Regions from separate parts of the Shewanella psychromarinicola genome, predicted to be linked through region 2. Evidence: predicted binding sites of a transcription regulator. Region 2 holds the regulator's gene; the other holds the start of a gene.

Region 1 (10,904 bases), 2.3 Mb from region 2:
TAGCAAAACACATGGCATGTTTGATATTGCAGACTTGAAATAAACCCATTTTTAACGATTTATCCCCTCTCTTATCCAGGTTGAGGTTAAAATAGCTAGCAAGCGTATTATATTAAACCAAGGTTCACTATAATGTTAACCAACAATTTTATCCTTTTGAGTAACAGTTAACTACAAGGCTGTGTTATGTCGAGCATTTTAGAATCAGTAAATAAACGTACCCAGCTTGTCGGACAAAACAGATTAGAGCTGTTACTGTTTAAGCTTAACGGTCGTCAACGCTTTGGTATTAACGTATTTAAAGTAAAAGAGGTATTACAATGTCCTCCACTGACAAGGCTACCTAAGCTAAACCCCTATGTTAAAGGTGTTGCGCATATTCGTGGGGAAACCATTTCTATTATCGATTTAAGTGCAGCAACCGGTGGGCGTCCACTGACATCAACTGAAAATTGCTTTGTTATCATTTCCGAATATAACCGCAGTGTTCAAGGCTTTTTGGTCAGTTCTGTTGAGCGTATCATCAATATGAATTGGGAATCTATTTTGCCGCCGCCCCAAGGTTCAGGACGTTCTTCATATTTAACGGCTGTGACTGAGATTGAAGGTGAGCTGGTTGAAATTTTGGATGTTGAAAAAATTCTTGATGAAATTTCACCTGTTAAGACCTCTATCAGTAAAGAAGTCAGTGAGACGTTAACTATCGATAAAGAACAGCATTATCATATTATGGTTATTGATGATTCTACGGTGGCACGCAAACAAATTATTCGTTCGTTAGAGTCGTTAAATCTGCAAATCGATACCGCTAAAGATGGTAAAGAAGCGTTGATCATGCTGAAAAATATTGCCGCTGAAATGGATGATGTCTCAGTTGAGATCCCGCTGATTATTTCAGATATCGAAATGCCAGAAATGGACGGTTATACTTTAACTGCTGAAATTCGTGATGATCCAAAATTAAAGAACATAAAAGTAGTTCTACACACATCATTAAGTGGTGTGTTTAACCAAGCAATGGTAGAAAAAGTAGGTGCTAACGATTTTATTGCTAAGTTTAACCCCGATGAATTAGCCTCAGCGGTTAACAAACATTTGAGTTTATAAGCCTCTAATATTGAACAATATTAGAGGCTTAGCTCATTGGCCACATATTAGGAAGTTAATGTGACAGATAAATCACTTGCTGAAGCAGAGTACAATCAATTTAGGCTGTTTTTAGAGCAGCATAGCGGTATTGTGTTAGGTGAGAATAAACAATATTTAGTCCGCAGTCGTTTAGCGCCGTTGATGGGGAAGCATAATTTACCTTCTTTGTCTGAGGTGGTTAAAAAGTCGATGAAACCGATAGAACGTCAGCTGCGTGCTGAAGTGATAGATGCAATGACCACCAATGAAACCTTATGGTTTCGAGACCGTTATCCGTTTGAATTACTTAATAATACTCTATTGCCTGAATACAGTAAGCTTGGCAGACCGTTAAAAATATGGTCTGCGGCATGTTCTTCTGGGCAAGAACCTTACTCTTTGTCGATGACAGTGTTGGAATATCAACAGCGTAAACCCGGTGCTTTACCGGGCGGCGCGACGATTCAGGCAACGGACTTGTCACCATCAATGTTAGAGCGCTGTAAGAATGCTGAATATGATGGTTTAGCGCTGGCTCGTGGCTTGTCTGAAGAGCGTAAACGTCAGTTTTTTGATGCTTTACCGTCGGGCAACATGACAGTGAAAGATAATGTTAAGCGTTTAGTTAACTTTAGAGCACATAATTTACTTGAAAGTTATAGCTTATTAGGTAAGTACGATATTATTTTTTGCCGTAATGTATTGATTTATTTTGGGCCAGAGGCAAAGACTAAAATTTTGCGGCAATTTGCTGCCGCACTTAATCCCAAAGGTATTTTATTCTTGGGTGCGTCAGAATCTCTAGCAGGCTTAAGTGATGAGTTTACTATGGTTCGCTGTAATCCTGGTATTTATTACCAAAAGAAAATATAGATAAAATAACAAGTTAAGCTATTTATCATGCCGGCATTCGTCGGCATGTTTGTTTTTGTCTTTTATTCGTTTAAAAATTAAATTGTTGGCATAACCCTTGCTTTATTACTATCAGTTAGCTGATGGAGGCAATTTTATGGCGATTAATTTCGATAATGCATTAGGTGTTCACCAATATTCTTTGGGCATTCGAGCTCAAAGAGCAGAAGTAATTTCAAGTAATATCGCCAATGCCAATACTCCTCATTATAAAGCTCAAGATGTTAATTTTGCTGCCGCCATGAAATCGGCAAGCTCGCATCAACAAGGCTTGAGTATGAGTCAAACCACAGACAAACATTTTGATTTAACGGCGTTAAGTCAACAACATGTTCAATATCGAATGCCAAATCAGGCCGATACTGGCGATGGTAATACCGTCGATACCCAGAAAGAACAAGCAGCATTTATGCAAAATTCGCTCGAATATCAAATGTCATTAGGCTTTCTTGAGAGCAAATTTACTGGCATGCGCAAAGCATTGAGAGGTGACTAACCATGAGTTTATTTAATATTTTCAATGTGTCTGGTTCGGGTATGTCAGCGCAGTCAGTGCGTTTGAATACAACCGCCAGTAATATTGCCAATGCTGATTCGGTGTCAAGCAGTGTCGATAAAACCTATCGTGCACGTCATCCTGTTTTTGAGGCCGAAATGCTAAAAGCCAATAGCCAGCAAGACAGTTCGCCTGGCGTCAGCGTTAAAGGCATTGTCGAAAGTAACAAACCATTATTAAAAGAATACTCGCCAGACCATCCAATGGCGGATGGTGATGGTTTTATTTACAAACCTAATGTCAATGTGATGGAAGAAATGGCCGATATGATTTCTGCATCACGCTCTTATCAAATGAACGTTCAGGTGGCTGATGCAACTAAGTCTATGTTGCAACAGACGTTAAGGATGGGTAAATAGCATGATTATTCAAGGAGGTAACAATGAGCCTCGTTAACTCTTACAGTCAGTCTTTACCGCAACAGTCCAGTAGTGCTTCAAACACAAGTGCTACAACCAAAAATTCTGTGCAGGCAAATACGACCACCACGACCAAAGGTAATCCTTTTCTTGACGGAATTCGCTTACCTGAAGAAAGTGCGATACCTGAAGCAAAAGATCAGATGTTAAAGCAAGATGATTTCTTTGCTTTACTCAGTCAACAGTTGTCGATGCAAGATCCCTTTAAACCGGTTGATAATGATCAAATGATTGCCCAAATGGCATCATTTTCCACAGTCGATGGTATTTCAAATCTTAATGATGAAATTCTTAACCTCAATACTGTGATGAGTTCTAGCCAAGCATTGCAAGCTTCTGGTTTAGTGGGCCGTAAAGTGCTTATTCCTTCTGATACTGGGGCTATTTCTACTGAAAACTCGGAAATTAAAGGGGTGATCAGTACGCCATCAACCATCGAATCTATTTCGGTCAGAATTGAAGATGAGTCGGGTCAGCTGATTAAGAGCTTTAATATTGATGGCAGTAAAGGCGGCAATGTTGATGTGACGTGGGATGGTTTAGATTCAGATGGCCAACCCGCAGAAGCCGGTAATTACGCCATTAAGGCTAGCGGTAAAGTGGACGGAACGTCGGAAGATTTAGCCGTATCGACTTATGCCCATGTTACCAGTGTGTCATTGGGCACTGTGGCGACAGGCGCTATTTTGAATTTGCGTGGAGTAGGTGGAATTAAGTTATCTGACGTACTCGCAGTATCTGAAACATAATACGGCCATCAACAAACAGTTGGCTGTCATCATAAATGAATTAATTGTGAGAGGTGAAACATGTCATTTAATATCGCACTGAGTGGTATTGCTGCCGCGCAAAAAGACTTAAATACCACCGCGAATAACATCGCCAACGTGAATACTATTGGCTTTAAAGAGTCTCGAACAGAGTTTGCCGACGTGTATGCTAATTCTATTTTTTCCAACGGTAAAACCGCAGTGGGCGGCGGTGCCACCACCTCACAAGTTGCGCAACAGTTTCATCAAGGTAGCTTGCAATTTACCAGTAACTCGCTAGATATGGCGATAAGTGGTGGGGGTTTCTTTGTTACCTCGTCAGAATTAGGCACTAAAGATCAATCATTTACTCGCGCGGGTGCATTTAAAGTTGATTCAGGCAATTACATGGTTGACTCAGCAGGTAACTTTTTACAAGGTTTTCCCGTGGATGCAGATGGTAATTCAACGTCGGTGAGCTTAACCACCACCAAACCCATTGAGATCCCAGATAAAGCGGGCAGCCCAGTAAAATCGTCAACAGTTGAAATACAGATGAATCTTAATGTGGGTGAGACAGCATTAGACCCAGCTAACTTTAATCCTAAAGATTCTGACACCTTTAATAATTCCACCTCGGTGACGATTTATGATTCGCTAGGTGAGTCACATATTATGACCAGTTACTTTATTAAGCCTGAGCAGGGGTCATATACTGGCGAAAGTAATTGGGTGGCCTTTTATGCGGTTGATGGAAAGCCTGTTGACACGACTGTTGCTGGCAGTTATGAAACAGATACTGATGATGATGGTAACAAAGATGGTAATGCATTGGCAGAAGCGACTAACCCGGATGGAGTAGGAACATGGTCAGGTGCAGTGCTTACCTTTAACTCAGTAGGTGCGAATATAAGCAGCAACCCCGCTTCGATTACCACTGAGTCATTAGGCACTGCGGGTGCAAATACTTTAGGCCCTGAGGCCGATGGTACTCAAACTCTTAATATAAAGTTTGATAATCCAACCCAGTATGCTTCTCCGTTTGAAGTGACTAAATTAGCCCAAGATGGTATTACCGTTGGCCGATTGACTAACGTAGGTATTGGCGCTGATGGTTTAGTGACCGCAAGCTACAGTAATGGCTCAACGGTGCCATTATCACGGGTGGCATTAGTGCGTTTTGCCAATGAGCAAGGACTCACTCAAGTGGGTAACACGTCTTGGAAAGCCAGTATCGAATCAGGTGCAGCATTAGCGGGAGAGGCCAATAGTGGTACCTTTGGTGATATAAAATCTTCTGCGCTTGAACAGTCAAACGTTGAGTTAACCACCGAGCTGGTGGATTTAATCTCGGCTCAGCGTAACTTCCAAGCTAACTCGCGTACCCTTGAAGTGAACAATACCTTAAACCAAACCATATTACAGATCCGCTAAGTTAACCACACGCCATGATAGGTGTTGCCGTTTACGGCAACACCTTGCCTTTACCCCTTCATTATTAGTCCTCATTATTAGTCCTCGTTATTATCCCCTGGTGTTATTTGATGCTTTTTTGACACTCATGAGTTATTCGTTAATGTTAATTCTTAACTGATTCAATCTATTCAATCTATTACATCTCCATAATCCGCCTTAAAACTCATTGGCATGATGCTTGCTTATTCTGTGTATATAAATTGTTTTTGCAGAAAGTTTGACGGAGCAACAAATGGACAAATTTCTTTATATTGCCATGAGTGGCGCAAAGCAAGGTATGAATGCCTTAGCAGTAAGTGCTAACAATCTTGCCAACGCCAATACTGATGGATTTAAAGCAGACATGGTCCAAGCCCGTTCAATGCAGGCCTTTGGTGAAGGCTTGCCTACGCGAGTATTTGCGATGATGGAAAGCCCCGGCAGTAACTTTAACGGCGGTCCCATTCAAACCACTGGTCGCGACCTTGATATCGCAGTTAAAGGCGATGGCTGGGTTGCCGTACAAGCGGCTGACGGTTCAGAAGCTTACACCCGTGCAGGCAGTTTGAAATTTGACAGTACCGGTTTGCTGTTAAATAGCAGCAATCGTCCAGTGATGGGCAATTCCGGTCCTATTGTGTTGCCTATCCCAATTGAGAAAGTAGAAATTTCGGCCAACGGTATTATTTCAGTTAGGCCTCAAGGGGCGACGGCCGAAGTGGTCGAAGAAGTGGCGAGGATTAAATTAGTTAATCCTGGTAACGAGAACATGATGCGCGGCGAAGATGGTTTGTTCCGCCTTATTGCCGGTGGCGATGCGCCAAAGGACCCCGGGGTTGAAGTTGTCAGTGGCGCAGTTGAAGGCAGTAATGTCAATTCAGTGCAAGAAATGGTCGCCATGATCGATATTCAACGTCGATATGAAATGCAAGTCAAAATGATGAAGAACGCTGAAGAAATTGATAAGGCGTCAGCTTCTTTGATGAGAATCTAGTTAGGAGTAATTATTATGCATCCAGCGTTATGGATAAGTAAAACAGGTGTAGATGCCCAGCAAACCAACATTGCGGTTATTTCTAATAACGTGGCTAACGCCAGTACTGTCGGATTTAAGAAAAGCCGTGCGGTATTTGAAGACCTACTTTATCAAACCGTTAATCAAGCCGGTGGCATTAGCTCAGACAACAGCAAGTTACCCAATGGCTTAAATATTGGTGCTGGTACTAAGGTGGTTGCTACCCAAAAAATGTTTACCCAAGGCAACATGCTCACCACCGATAACTCATTAGATTTAATGATTGAAGGTTCAGGCTTTTTTGAAGTGCAAATGCCAGATGGTACTGCTGCTTATACCCGTAATGGTCAGTTTAGCTTGGATGATACCGGTCAGATTGTTACCCCAGGTTCAGGCTATGTGGTTCAGCCGCCGATCACTATTCCCGATGATTCCTCCAGTATTACCGTATCCGCATCGGGTGAAGTGTCTGTGCAAACGCCAGGTACTGCTGCTAGTCAGGTGATTGGCCAGTTAACCATGACCGATTTTATTAATCCGTCAGGTTTAGATCCCTTAGGACAAAACTTGTATACCGAAACGGGTGCCAGTGGCACGCCTATCCAAGGTACGGCATCCCAAGACGGTTTAGGTTCTATTCGCCAAGGGGCACTGGAAACCTCTAACGTGAATGTGACTGAGGAATTGGTCAACCTTATTCAAGGACAACGTATTTACGAGATGAACTCCAAAGTGATCTCGGCGGTTGATCAAATGCTGTCTTATATTAATCAGAATCTCTAAGGCGTTAAGATGATTAAATACATTGCGTTAGCGTCAGTGGTGTTATTAATTGGCTGTAGTTCTACGCCCAAGAAACCCATTGAAGATGACCCATTTTATGCGCCGGTATACCCAGATACGATACCGACACAAGTGGCGGCAACGGGATCTATTTATCTTGATAGCCAAGCATCAAGCTTGTATTCCGATATTCGTGCTCATCGCGTCGGTGACATTATTACGGTGACCTTAAAAGAATCAACCCAAGCATCGAAAAGCGCCAATAACGAAATCAAAAAAGACACTGATTTAAGCGTTGAACCAATATATGCCGGCGGCAAAAACATTTCCATAAGCGGCGTCCCAATTGATTTGGGTTACGGCGACAGCATGAATACCAAGCGCGAGTCTGATGCTGACCAATCAAACAGTTTAAATGGCAGTATTTCAGCCAATGTCATTCAGGTGCTCAGTAACGGCAACTTAGTGATCCGTGGCGAAAAATGGATTTCGATCAATAACGGTGATGAATTTATTCGCATCACAGGGATGATCCGCAGCGAAGACATTAACCCAGATAATACTATCGATTCGACACGAGTGGCTAACGCTCGCATTCAGTATAGCGGCACAGGTACGTTTGCTGATGCCCAAAAAGTCGGTTGGCTGAGTTCATTCTTTATGAGTGAGTGGTGGCCTTTTTAAGGAGTAATGGATGAAAACTAAACTGATTGTTGCGACTGTATCGTTAGTCGCGTCGATATTGATGTTAACCGCCTCTGTACATGCAGAGCGGATTAAAGACATCGCCAGTATTCAAGGGGTGCGAAGTAACCAATTAGTCGGTTATGGGCTGGTGGTCGGTTTGCCTGGTACGGGGGAAAGTACCCGTTATACCGAACAAACATTTAGCACCATGCTGAAAAACTTCGGCATCAATTTACCTGATTCGGTTCGTGCTAGCTCAAAAAACATCGCTGTCGTTGCGGTGCATGCAGAAATGCCAGCCTTTATTAAACCGGGTCAAAAACTTGACATTACTGTGTCCAGTTTAGGCCAAGCAAAAAGTTTACGTGGCGGCACCTTATTACAAACCTTCCTAAAAGGGGTGGACGACAATGTCTATGCCATTGCTCAGGGCAGCTTAATTGTCAGTGGTTTTAGCGCTGAAGGGCTTGATGGCTCATTGGTGATCCAAAATACCCCAACGGTCGGCCGCATTCCCAGTGGTGCCATTGTCGAGCGCAGCGTGGTCAGTCCCTTTGCCAGCGGTGATTACCTTACCTTCAATTTACGTCGTGCTGATTTTTCTACCGCTAAACGCACCGCAGATGCGATTAATAATTTACTCGGCCCCGATATGGCCAAGGCCATTGATGCCACCTCTATTCAAGTGAGTGCGCCACGGGATGCATCACAGCGAGTGTCATTTTTATCGGTATTAGAAAACATCGACGTTATACCGGCAGAAGAATCTGCCAAAGTGATTGTTAACTCACGTACTGGCACCATAGTGGTTGGCCAAAACGTTAAGTTATTGCCAGCCGCGGTGACCCACGGCGGATTAACAGTCACCATTGCCGAAGCCACCCAAGTGTCACAACCTAACGCATTAGCGGGCGGGGATACGGTTGTTACCGCCAACAGTACGATTGACGTGTCAGAAAAAGATCGTCGCATGTTTATGTTTAACCCAGGCACCACACTTGATGAACTCGTCAGAGCCGTGAATTTAGTGGGCGCAGCCCCATCTGATGTCCTTGCCATACTCGAAGCGTTAAAAATGGCAGGCGCTTTGCATGGTGAACTTATCATCATCTAATAATTGTCGGAATGACTATGGATAAGTTGTCAGCTTCATCGAACTTTTTGGATCTAGGAGGACTAGATTCACTTCGCGTCCAGGCCCAGAAAGACGAGAAGGGGGCACTTAAAGAAGCGGCTAAGCAATTTGAAGGTATTTTTATTCAAATGCTAATGAAAAGCATGCGAGATGCCAATGCCGCGTTTAAGTCAGACAGTCCAATGAACAGTGAAACCACCGCGTTTTTTGAAAAAATGCGCGATGAGCAAATGTCGGTCGATCTATCAAATAAAGGCATGTTAGGGCTAGCTGAGATGATGATGCAGCAACTAGACCCTGAAGATAGCGCCGTTACGCCAGCATCGGTATTGCGTGGCAATAGCGATTATAAAGTTAATCCGAGTATGTTTGCAGCGCCGCCAACGGCATTAGATAACGACACCCTTGATGCCATTGCGCCAAAAGATCAAATAGCAGCATCGCATTCTATTATCGGCCATTCTGTTATTGCCCATTCTGTTATAGATAACGCCGAATCTATGCGACCTATGTCGACCCAGCTTTCTAATGCGTTAGAGGCTAAACCGTTATCCAGTGTGTTAGACCGTGAGCAATTAGCGAGTGTGTTACGCGGTGAACAATTAGCCAGTCAAGCAGCGCAAGCAGGCAAAGGTTTGCCGCAGGCAGATGTTACTGTGCCAAAAGATAAAGGCATTATGGTGAGTCAATTTACCAGCCCTGAGCATTTTATCTCAGTGTTATATCCCCACGCTGAAAAAGCGGCTAAATCTTTGGGAACCTCTGCAGAAGTGTTAATTGCTCAATCCGCGTTAGAAACGGGTTGGGGCCAAAAAGTGGTACGTCGTAACGACGGCACCATGAGTCATAACTTATTTAATATCAAAGCAGACAAACGTTGGCAAGGTGAGAAAACCTCAGTCAATACATTGGAATTTGAAAAGGGCATTGCGGTGCAACAAAAAGCGGATTTCAGAATGTATGACAACCTTGAGCAGAGCTTTAATGACTTTGTGTCGTTTATTAGCCAAGGCGATCGTTATCAAGATGCGCGCAAAGTGGCCGCTGAGCCGACTCAATTTATTAAAGCGTTGCAAAAAGCCGGCTACGCCACCGACCCTCAATATGCCGATAAAGTCATCAATGTGATGAAGTCGGTAAAAGAAGGCCTTAAATCTGTATTACCTGTGGAGACTCAATAATGTCGATTGACTTACTCAATATCGCTCGCACAGGTATTCAAGCATCCCAAGCACAATTAGGCGTCACCAGTAATAACATCGCTAATGCCAATACTGAAGGTTATAACAGGCAAGTCGCGACTCAGGCGTCATCACAATCTCAACACTTGGGCAATAATTTTTATGGCACCGGCACGTATGTGTCCGATGTTAAACGTGTTTATAACGAATTTGCCGCACGTGAGTTACGGATTGGCCAAACTAGTATGAGCGCGGCTGAAACCTCTTACAGTAAGTTAAGCGAACTAGACCAAATTTATGCTCAAGTGGGCCAAATGGTGCCCGAAAATTTGAATAACTTTTTTGCCAGCATTAATAGTGTCGCCGATTTACCCAGCGACCTTGGTATTCGCAGTAGCAGCCTTAGTTCGGCGCAGCAGTTGGCCAATGGCCTAAATCAAATGCAATCACAACTTGATGGCCAGGTGAAACAAACCAATAGCCAAATTGAAGCCATTACTACTCGTATTAATGAGATTGGTAAAGAGCTAGGCAGCCTCAATGTAGAGTTGATGAAATCTCAAGATCAAGACAGCCAAGTGCTAGACAAGCAAGGTGCTCTCATTCTAGAACTGAGCGAATATGCCCAGGTCAATGTGATCCCGTTAGACACAGGTGCCAAGTCCATTATGCTTGGCGGCTCAATGATGTTGGTGTCGGGTGAAGTGTCAATGTCGATGGGCATGAGTGCCGGCGACCCTTATCCCAATGAGCCGCGCATTAATGCCTCCATTGGCGATAAAACCCTTAATGTCGATCCGTCTAAATTGGGCGGCCAATTAGGCGCATTATTTTCTTTTCGGGACGACACCTTAATACCCGCCAGTACTGAACTTGGCCAATTA
Region 2 (10,904 bases):
AGCCTCTGAATTCATAAAATCTTCAAGTAATTGACGATCGATAACTTGCCTGAAGTCGACGCTCTTTTCTGTCGGAACTAATTGATTGTCGATGGCCCATTGGCTTTGAATTTGAATGTTAGAAAAAAGTGCATTACTGAGGGATAATCTAAAAGTATAGTCATTCCAAGAATAATGCAGTTGGGAAGGATCGATATTCAAGATGCGACTAATGTCTACCTGAGCAAGATCTGAGTGTGTATGAATATAGTCTATTGCGTCATTAATTGCTTTGAGTAGAGCTAACTTTTCTGAGGCTGATAACGTCGTTTGTTTAAGCTCGATTAAGTTAAAGGATAAGTGATATAGACCGCGGCTATTGATGACTTTTGTATTTGAGGTTATTTGTTGTGTTAACAAATAACTTAATGGCTCCCAAGCTGAAATAATATCAACTTCATTATTTAATAATGCTGGAATAAGCTGATCTGCACGTAAATAAATGCGCTCGATAGGCTGTTGAGTTTTATTATACATAATCAGTAAACTATCGAAAAAAAACTCACTAGCACTGCTTTTTACTATCCCTACGCGGACGTTGGCTAGATTATTCAGCTGATGATATTTTTGCGGTACTAGGCTAAGTAATTTGAGATCGTTATCTGATTCGACAAAACTGGCTAATACGGAAAAGTTTGTTTGTTTAAAACTATTAAACATCACCACAGTTTCAGAGGCAGTGGCGAGATCCACTTGTTTATTGAGCAGCGCATTGAAGCATTTCACCCCACCATCTAATCTAACTAACTCAATATTAAGATTATTACGCTTAAAATAACCTTGTTGTTCGGCAATAAAAAAGGGTGCAGAAAGTGGCGTATTAGAAACAGCAATTTTAATCGGACCCTTTGCGGCTAAGGTCTTGATGGATGAGTTTTGATTAAGATCACAACCCGCAATGCCAATCGCGATTAGGCTCCAAAAAATAATCATTAACACTTTGTGCATAAGTGAGATTTCAGTCAAAAGATAAATAATGTTAAGTGTAGTTAATGTATTATTTTTTGTGAGAAATATTGGTCAATATAATCGTTTTTTTTTAATATTATCAATTAATAACGGAAATACTAAGCTTCTTGTTAATCATTAATTTACTAAGTAAAGTGATTCATAGTGGCGGCCATTGTGAAAATAAATATTATTTACCATTTAATTCAGATACTTATTTGTTAAATTAGTGAGACGATCACTGATGGACACCGAGCCATAACGGCTATATTTCGGTTAAGCTGTTTTATGCATGAGCAGAGAATGAATTCGATTGGTATTACTCCGACTAAGGTTAACTTATGAGTATGAAAAAGCCCCAATGCATCCTTTGCATTGGGGCTTTTGTTTGCATAGTTTATTTATATTTATATTATTATTTATGCTGCGGTGGTATCACCACCCTAACGCAATCATTGAGTATCAATTGAAGCTTTAGGGCGTTGCTCAAGCTCATTATTATTATTTGGCTTTGAGCTATCAGCCAAAGGCTGAAATAAAAATGACGTTATTGGCTATTACATCTGGGGAACCAATAACGCCTGAACTGTCAATAAAGCGGCAAGGATGCAAGTATTTTGCGCTTATTATTAGAATGTTTGTTGCTCTGTTATCAACTTGCTGGGGGACGAGTTGCTAACACTATCAAACATCCTTGCCAAAACGGTTTTGATATTTAGCTCTGTTAATGGTGACAATCGCGCCGTCAATGGCTAAAGCTAAAACACCTTAATAAAAATGACGTTATTGGCTATTACATCTGGGGAACCAATAACGCCTTAACTGTTATGTTAGCCGGCTTCCTTAACGACTAACGGTGGAGCAATAAAGCGGCAAGGATGCAAGTATTTTGCGCTTATTATTAGAATGTTTGTTGCTTTGTTTTCAACTTGCTGGGGGACGAGTTGCTAACACTATCAAACATCCTTGCCAAAACGGTTAACTGAATTTCCAGTCATTATGGCTTAAGATAGTTTAAACGCTATCTCAAGCGTATATGCTTAGCTTGCCATCGTATGTAACTGTTGACTTAGCTGAGTGATTTTTTGTTGTAAATGGGCTATTTCTGACACGATAGCGCTTTTGCTTCTCATTTGGCGAAGATCATTACTTCTTACCCATTGGTAAACGGTTTTAGCTGATACACCGTATTGCTTTGCTACATCAGACAATAATCTGTTATGGTTTTTGACTTCATCAATTACTTGTCTTTGTAATTCCACTGGATACTGTCTCGTATTTGACATATTCATCAAATAACCTCCTGCTGATTTATTTATGTTTGCCTGAGCGAGTTTCAACATCATCCCACTGGCTGCAACCGAGATGCGCTAAGAAAAAAATATTTTGTCGGCATTGTTGAACGATATTATTGAGCATGATACTGACCGATTTAATCTGACGACTTAAGTTAATTTTCTTCATCGCTATCTCCTACAACTACAATGGAATGCTTTACAATAAAACTACCTCTTAGTGGGTATGAGTTGTTATATGGAAACTTTGTGCCAACGTTGTAGGAAAATTTAATCTGTTATTTATCAAGTATTTAATATTTTATTGTCAATGGGTTATTACTTACCTATTGGTTAGTTTGGTGCAATTGCACTAAATTGGTGAAAGATGCTATGGCGATTATTTATCGCTGAAGTGGTCGATGCTGCACAGTATGGATGACCAATATGGCAGCAAAAGGTCATCTTAATGACAAGATGAGCAAGGCGTTATAGTCGAATGAGTTATTCCGAGTGGATGGTTTAAAAAATCATACAAGGAGTGGGTTTGATGATATGGCTTTAATGGACGTCATCTTGGTAAGTGATCCGGGCGTGAAGACGCATGTTAAACAGGCTAGCGATGTATGGCGGGGGCAAAGTCGTCCGGGGAATTGCGCTAGAGTTTGCAATTTCACTGGACGACATGGTGTGCACCAATCAAATGAATGAGCTAGTGGATTAAGAACAATGTGGCTAGGCCTAAAAATGCAAATAAGCCAACCACATCTGTCACCGTGGTTAATACCATGCCACCGGCTAATGCTGGGTCAATATTTAACTTTTTTAACATTATTGGAATAGTGGCGCCAGCAAAGCCTGCAACCGTCATATTAATCAGCATAGCACAACCAATTAACCCTCCTAACGCGATGTCATCTTTCCACAGCCATACTGCAAAAAATACCAATATAGACCACATTAAGCCGTTTAATAATCCAATGCTGAGTTCTTTACCAATCAACCAACGTGAGTTACTTTGGCCAATATGCCCAAGTGCAATACCACGGATCACCAGTGCTAAGGTTTGATTACCGGCAACCCCGCCCATACTCGGAACTATGGTCATTAAAATCGCGATGGTGGCAAATTGCTCTAAGGTGCCTTCGAACATGTTACTGACAGACGAGGCAAGTAACGCAGCAAATAAGTTAATCGTTAACCACAGGGAGCGTCTTAGCGTACTTTTTAGCACTGGGCCAAAGGTATCCTCATCATCATCCATCCCTGCCATCCCCATCATTGAATGCTCGGCATCTTCGCGGATCACATCGATAATGTCATCGATGGTGATCCGGCCAAGCAATTTTGCTTGGCTGTCGACGACTGGGGCGGATAGCCAATCGAGTCGTTCAAATTTTTGGGCTACATCTTTATCAGACATCTCAACCGGAATACTTTCTAACTCTGTGTCCATAATGCTTCGGACGGTTACGCTTGGATCGCAGGTTAATAAATCGACTAATCTTACTCCGCCTAAAACATGATCTTGACGGTCAACAACATATAAGGTGTCGGTAGTATCGGGTAAGTTTCCCCGTTGACGTAAATAACGTAATACCACTTCGATATTGACATCGGGTCGTAAGGTGACGGTATCGGTGTTCATGATACTGCCTGCCGTATCATCAGGATAGCGCAGTGCTTGTTCTACTCTATCCCTGTCCTGGCTGCGCATTGACTTAAGTACTTTCTTGTAAACACCATCGGGTAAGCTGCGAAGAATATAGGCGAGATCATCTGTGTCCATACCTATTGTGGCCTGGGCGAGCTTTTCTGGTGTCATGCTGCTAATGAGTGAATCTTTAAGCTCTTCACCTAATTCGTCAAGAATTTCACCCGCATATTGTTGGTCAATGAGTTGCCATAACACTTGTCGATTTTTGGGCGGTGATGATTCGAGAATTAGGGCGACATCGTTAGGTGACATGGTGTGCAACATGTTACGAGCATGAACAAACAAACCACTGTCTAGCGCTTGAACGAGTTGATTGAGGCGTTGTTCGGTTATCTCATTATCTAGGTACTCTTTACCCATATATCTACTTCCTATTCATCATACTTATATCATAAAGTATGTAATCATTCTGGGCTGCTCAGGTTTTTCTGTTTAAGGCGTATTGGTGCAATAATCGTTGTCTGCTTGTAAGACAATGTAACGCCGAAATGGGATACTTGAGTCGTTTCCTCTGGACGAAATTATGCATGGTCTACGCTGCTATACATCATATTGACGGACGACTGCACGGATGCAGAGTCATACTGGATCCGTTGCTGAAAGCGGCGATATCTGTATTATGTTAAACGCTAAACTCCCGCAGAGTGAACTGATACTTAATCAGATGGGTATCAACTGCGTGAGATAAACCTAAGGGCTAATATTATCGAGGGACTGATGTCTACCGTTGAGCATCAATGTCGTGACAGTTTGGTTAGGCCACGTGTAATAAGAATAATAGTGGATTAAAAAGTGAGTGACTCGCGAATCGTACTCTTCACTGATTTAGCAAGATTCATCAAATTTAGCATTAATCAGATCACACACTGCATTTAATGCTACTTCGGCATCTGGACCCTTTGCGGTCACGGTGATCATTTTTCCTATTCCACTTTCAAGCATTAACAACCCAAGCACACTTGCGGCACTGGCGTTTTTTTCGCCCTGAGTTAAGGTGATGTTCGCGTCAAAATCGGCGGCTAATACCGCGAGTTTTGTTGCTGCACGGGCATGTAATCCTAATTTGTTGGAAATGGTAACTTGGCGTTCAAGTTTGATCATTCATGCAATCCTATGCTCACTTAGCGGTGAGTTCACTTATACTTAATTCTCTGTGGCGAGCATTAACAGTGTGTTTACTGCCTTGCCTAAATCGTTTTGCTAATTGGTCTGCAATATATACCGAACGATGCTGGCCACCCGTACAACCAATCGCGATAGTCAGGTAACTGCGATTGTTACGTTCTAGGTGTGGCATCCAGGTTTCAAATAGGTTTTCAATTTGCCAAATGAACTTGTTGACCAATGGCTGACGCCCTAAAAATTCTTGTACGGGTTCGTCTAATCCTGTCAATGGGCGCAATTCTATTTCCCAGTGTGGATTGGGCAAAAAGCGTACATCAAACATAAAATCCGCTTCAGTCGGCATGCCGTGCTTAAAGCCAAAAGACTCAAAGTTAATGACCAATTCTTTATCGACACTGCCTAGTAGTATTTGCCTAACTTGGTCGCTTAACTCGTAGATATTTAGCGCCGAAGTGTCAATGTAATGGTCAACAATTTTTGCGGTAGGCTCAAGTAAACGGCCTTCTAATTTGATCGCTTCTTGCAGTGAAATATGATTTTTAGATAACGGGTGCAATCGGCGTGTTTCGCTGTAGCGTTTAAGTAACACTTTATCATTGGAATTTAGAAAGAAGCTGATAATTTCAGTGTCATGTTCAAGTAGGGCTAATTGGTCTTGAAGCACTTTGCCTTGTTCAGCAATGTTGCGGACATCAACACTAATCGCAACTAAATCATTACTGCCCTTGAGCTGAGCGAGTAATGTGCCAATGAGGGGTAGAGGCAAATTATCGACACAATAATATCCTAGGTCTTCTAATACTCTTAAGGCAACGGATTTCCCTGAACCTGAACGTCCCGATACTATGACAAGTTTCATGCAGTTATAACCCGATAAAGTTCTGTTGCGTTGTGGCTTTTGCGAAGCTGTTTCAATATTTGCTTATCGCTGAGCTTTTTAGCCATACTCGATAACGTGCCTAAATGTTGTTGGCACTGGTCTGCAGGTACTAACAAAGCAAATAAAATATCCACGGGCTGCTTATCAATTGCATCAAAGGCAATGGCTTCTTCACATTTAACAAATATCGCGATGGGGTGATCGATGGTCGTTAATCGACCATGAGGTATCGCAATGCCATTTCCTATACCTGTGCTACCCATTTTTTCTCTCGCTAATAGGCTTTCAAAAACCTCTTGCGAAGACAGGGTTGGATACTGGGCAGCGACTAAATTGCTGATGAGTTCCAGTACTTTTTTCTTACTGCCCGGTGTGGCACAGGTAGTGCATTCCGGCTGCAGAATGGTACAAAGTTCCATCGTTAGTGTTTTGTATACTTCTCTTTGTGTTTAATTACCTGACGGTCGAGTTTATCGATCAGGGCGTCTATTGCAGCATACATATCAGTATTTTCTGACATAGCAAAAATCTCTGCGCCATTAACGTGGATTTTGGCTTCTGCTTTTTGTTGTAATTTGTCTACATGGAGTACAACGTGTACATTATGGATCTGATCGAAGTGTCGTTCAAGCTTTGAAAATTTACCATTAACATACTCACGTAAAGATTCAGTTATTTCGACATGACGTCCAGTCAGATTTATATCCATAGAAAATCCTCCACAACCTTGTAGGTTATAAACTCTTACGTTGGTTTGAGGGCGGGATTAGCATTGCTTCTCGGTATTTTGCAATCGTACGACGAGCAACGTTTATGCCTTGTTCTGCCAGAAGTTGAGCCATTTTACTGTCACTCAATGGTTTTTTCTGGTTTTCTGCGGCAACCAGCTTTTTGATAAAAGCACGAATTGCTGTTGATGAGCATTCCCCGCCATCGTCAGTGCTGACATGGCTAGAGAAGAAGTACTTTAGTTCAAATAGTCCACGTGGGGTGTGCATATATTTTTGTGTGGTGACTCGTGAAATTGTCGATTCATGCATTTCTACTGCTTCAGCAATATCATTTAGCACCATAGGTTTCATGGCTTCTTCACCGTATTCAAAGAAGCCTTGCTGAAATTGCACAATGCAATTTGCCACTTTGAGTAGAGTATCATTGCGGCTTTCGATACTTTTAATAAACCATTTAGCCTCTTGCAAATGGCCTCGAATAAATTGACTGTCAGACTGATTTTTACTGCTTCTAGCCATGGCGGCGTATTGCTGATTAACGCCAATTTTGGGCATATTGTCTGGGTTTAACTCTACAACCCAACGGCCATTTTTCTTTAGTACCGTGACATCGGGAATAACGAATTCGTCATCGGTGGCGGTGATCAATAAGCCTGGACGAGGATTGAGTGATTGGATTAGGGTGATGGCGTCACGTAACTCATTTTCTTTTAGCTTAGTTTTGCGCATCAATAATCTAAAATCACGCCCAGCAATTAAGGTTAAATAGTCTTTGATTAGCAAACGGGCATTATCGATATGGGGTGTGGTGTTAGAGAATTGCGCTAATTGGATCAATAAACATTCACTTAAATCACGTGCAGCAACACCAACGGGATCAAAGTGTTGAATTCGTTTTAATACAGCTTCAACTTCATCTAACTCAACATTTTCGTCACCCATGGCTTCGAGAATATCGTCGGTACTTTGGGTTAAATAACCGCGTTCATCCACGGCGTCGATGATCGCTGTGGCAATGGCAAGATCGGTCTCTGAAAAGGGAGTGAGATTTTTCTGCCATTCTAAATGTTCATACAGACCTTCGGTGGTTTCACCTTGAAACGGCATGTCATCATCGCGCATGCTAGCACTACCTGAACCTGACATCGGCGAGGCGGTGTACACTTCATCCCATGTAGTATCCATGGCTAAATCATCCATGGTTTCTTTGGTCATAGATTCTGCTGTGTCGACTGTTGAGGTGTCTTTTTCAATATTGACAATGCTGTTGTCACTGAAGTCTGTATCAGCTTGGTCGCGATTTTCTTTTACGGGGTCTTTTGCTTCAGAAAACTCATCTTCTATTTCAAGTAATGGATTTGAATCCAATGCTTGTTGGATTTCTTGCTGTAGCTCCAATGACGATAATTGCAGTAAGCGAATGGCTTGCTGCAATTGTGGGGTCATGGTTAAGTGTTGACCCATTTTAAGTTGGAGTGACGCTTTCATTTACCGCTTATCCCTAGATGATTTCCATAAAAGTGACAATTTATAAAACTGTAATGGATTGTCACGTACATCAATGATGTTTAACGCTGTTTAGATATCGTTCAATCAAATGAGTTAGATAGACTAAAGGCCCGTAAAGTAACTATAGCTTGAATTGTTCACCTAAGTACACCGCCCGAACTTGTTGATTGCTCAATACCTCATCAGGTGTGCCTTCGGCAATTAAATTACCTTGGCTGACGATATAAGCTCGCTCACAGACATCTAACGTTTCACGTACGTTATGGTCGGTAATTAATACTCCTAGACCTCGGCTTTTAAGTTGTTGAATGATTTTTTTTATGTCGATGACAGAAATCGGATCAACACCAGCAAAGGGCTCATCGAGTAGAATAAATTTTGGATTGGCGGCTAAAGCGCGCGCAATTTCAACACGACGACGTTCACCACCCGATAACGACATGCCTAGGCTGTCTCGAATATGGGTAATATGGAACTCTTCTAATAGATGCTCAAGCTGTTCAATACGTTGGTTTGTACTGAGTTCTTTGCGGGTTTGCAACACGGCCATAATGTTGTCATACACTGTGAGTTTACGGAAAATACTGGCTTCTTGTGGTAAGTAACCAATGCCTTTGCGAGCTCGCAGATGCATGGGATCGTCAGTGAGATCGTCATCATCAATTAAAATTCGACCCTTATCACTTTTCACTAGGCCGACAACCATATAAAAGGTGGTTGTTTTACCTGCACCATTGGGGCCTAAAAGCCCAACAATTTGGCCTGTTTTAACCGTTAAACTGACATCTTTAACAACTTGACGATCTTTATAGCTTTTAGCCAGATTTTCAGCGGTTAAGGTTATTTGGGTCATGGTTTGATCTGCTTTTTAACTGGGATTTCAGGGAGTTTTTGCTTTGGCGCAGACTCGTCTTGGAAATTCTCAGGTTGAATAATGGTGATAACCCGATCTTGCCCTGTGCCCGAACTTTCAGCAATAAGCTCTTGCGCATTGATGTTGTACTTAATTCGATTACCGGTCACTTGGCTACCCGATTGATTAAGTTTGGCATTACCTGTCAATGTTAGCGTGGTAGTCGCAAGGTCATAGGATATTTCGTCGGCACTGGCAGTACCAATTTGACCGTCATCTAATTCTTGTGAAAACGTCGCGGGTTTGCCAGTGGCGATAAGTTTCTTACTGGTGCTGTTTTCGGGGGTAAACGCCCGTAATTCATCAGCATTGATATTAATACTGCCTTGGACAATCTTAACCGGACCATTAAAAATGATTTGGTTATTTTTTATGTCAGCAAATTGGCTAACCGCAACAATTTTTAATTCTTGTTTCAGATCACCTTGTTTCGCCATAGCAGGCAAACTCAACAGGCAAAGTATGCTGCTCAATAACATAACATTGGCGCGAGTGTGGAGACGATTAATGTGGCTCATATGTTCCTTCTACCTGGCTCAGTAGCGATAATTGTTGCGAATTCAAGTCAGCATGTAGGCCTAAGCCTTTAATAATAAACCCTTTGCCTTTGATATACACCATCTCTTGTGAGGTGCCTATCATAGTGGTTAAGTCTACCGTCACCGCTTGGGTACTCAATGACTGCAGGGGTTCTTCTATATCAATGGCATCAATAATAACATTGTTTTCTAATATGACTTTGCTGGTGTTTTTATTCAATTGTCCTCGATCTGCACTTAATTGCCATTGTGCTTTACCATTTTCAGGGTAAATGAGGTATATCGGTTTGGTAAAGTGAGTGATGTCACTTGAAGCATAATGCTCCATGTGCTCGGCGCTGACTCGACTTTCGACAAAACCTTGTTGATTGAATTCCGTGGTGCGTAGGTTATCTGCAATAAAGTCAGGGCGCTCAATACCAGGTACTTTCACCGAGTCCATTTCACTGCGTTTTATTTGTGCTTGCCAGTACAACATAAAAGCAAGACCAAAAAAAGCCACAATACTTAGGGTGATCCGATTCATATACTCATTCCATGAGCACTGGCAAATTTATCTTGGCTTAAGAGTAATAAGTCAGTCAGTTCTCGCAAAGCTCCATGTCCGCCGTTTAAGGTCGTTGTCATGTGACAATGTCGTTTTACAAACGGATGACCATCGCCGACACACACGGAGAGACCTACGGCTTTCATTACGGGCAGATCAACCATGTCATCGCCAATGTAGGCTACTTGTTCGGCGCTTACATTATACAGCGACATAAGTTGCTCAAAAGGTTCAAATTTATTATCAATGCCTTGATAAATATGTTTGATTCCTAATCCGGTCATTCGGGTTTCGACAATTTTTGATTGACGACCTGTAATGACGGCAACATGAATATCGCTAGTGAGAACTGAGCGTATACCGTAGCCATCGCGAGTATGAAAGGCTTTGAGTTCTTCGCCAGCATTACTGAGATAAATACGTCCATCTGAAAAGACCCCATCGACATCACAGATTAACAGTTTAATTTTCTGAGCTCGCTGCCAAATATCATTACTGATAGGGCCGTAAAATCCTTGGTGACACGAGGTTGATTCTGACATGATTAAATGACTCCAGCTTTAACCATATCGAGCATGTTTAATGCCCCGATCGGTTGGTGTTTTTCATTGACGACAACCAGTCCGTTGATGTTTTTTTCATCCATGATTTGTAGCGCTTGTGCAGCTAAAATACCCGTGGG

The links. Region 2 encodes sigma-54, which starts transcription at its own class of promoters, with help from an activator protein. Its sites were predicted from a motif close to GTTGGCACGNNNNTNGNNT; they were not measured.
Region 1: flgF (flagellar basal-body rod protein FlgF) is a predicted target of sigma-54. The motif match lies at 5,406-5,424, and genes of this name have one in related genera.

What each region holds. Positions count from the first base shown of each region.
Region 1 is NZ_CP034073.1:4,701,301-4,712,204, reverse strand. It holds gene EGC80_RS20460 (chemotaxis protein CheV) at 187-1,107, shown strand; gene EGC80_RS20455 (CheR family methyltransferase) at 1,168-2,001, shown strand; gene flgB (flagellar basal body rod protein FlgB) at 2,138-2,536, shown strand; gene flgC (flagellar basal body rod protein FlgC) at 2,539-2,955, shown strand; gene flgD (flagellar hook assembly protein FlgD) at 2,979-3,764, shown strand; gene flgE (flagellar hook protein FlgE) at 3,825-5,198, shown strand; gene flgF (flagellar basal-body rod protein FlgF) at 5,473-6,213, shown strand; gene flgG (flagellar basal-body rod protein FlgG) at 6,229-7,017, shown strand; gene flgH (flagellar basal body L-ring protein FlgH) at 7,027-7,701, shown strand; gene EGC80_RS20415 (flagellar basal body P-ring protein FlgI) at 7,712-8,818, shown strand; gene flgJ (flagellar assembly peptidoglycan hydrolase FlgJ) at 8,836-10,020, shown strand; gene flgK (flagellar hook-associated protein FlgK) at 10,020-10,904, shown strand, end outside.
Region 2 is NZ_CP034073.1:1,832,682-1,843,585, forward strand. It holds gene EGC80_RS07915 (ABC transporter substrate-binding protein) at 1-972, opposite strand, end outside; gene EGC80_RS07920 (transposase) at 2,028-2,279, opposite strand; gene EGC80_RS22410 (hypothetical protein) at 2,299-2,451, opposite strand; gene mgtE (magnesium transporter) at 2,974-4,338, opposite strand; gene EGC80_RS07930 (HPr family phosphocarrier protein) at 4,804-5,079, opposite strand; gene rapZ (RNase adapter RapZ) at 5,096-5,962, opposite strand; gene ptsN (PTS IIA-like nitrogen regulatory protein PtsN) at 5,959-6,402, opposite strand; gene hpf (ribosome hibernation promoting factor) at 6,405-6,692, opposite strand; gene EGC80_RS07950 (RNA polymerase factor sigma-54) at 6,718-8,202, opposite strand; gene lptB (LPS export ABC transporter ATP-binding protein) at 8,345-9,076, opposite strand; gene lptA (lipopolysaccharide transport periplasmic protein LptA) at 9,073-9,654, opposite strand; gene lptC (LPS export ABC transporter periplasmic protein LptC) at 9,641-10,201, opposite strand; gene kdsC (3-deoxy-manno-octulosonate-8-phosphatase KdsC) at 10,198-10,764, opposite strand; gene EGC80_RS22535 (KpsF/GutQ family sugar-phosphate isomerase) at 10,767-10,904, opposite strand, start outside.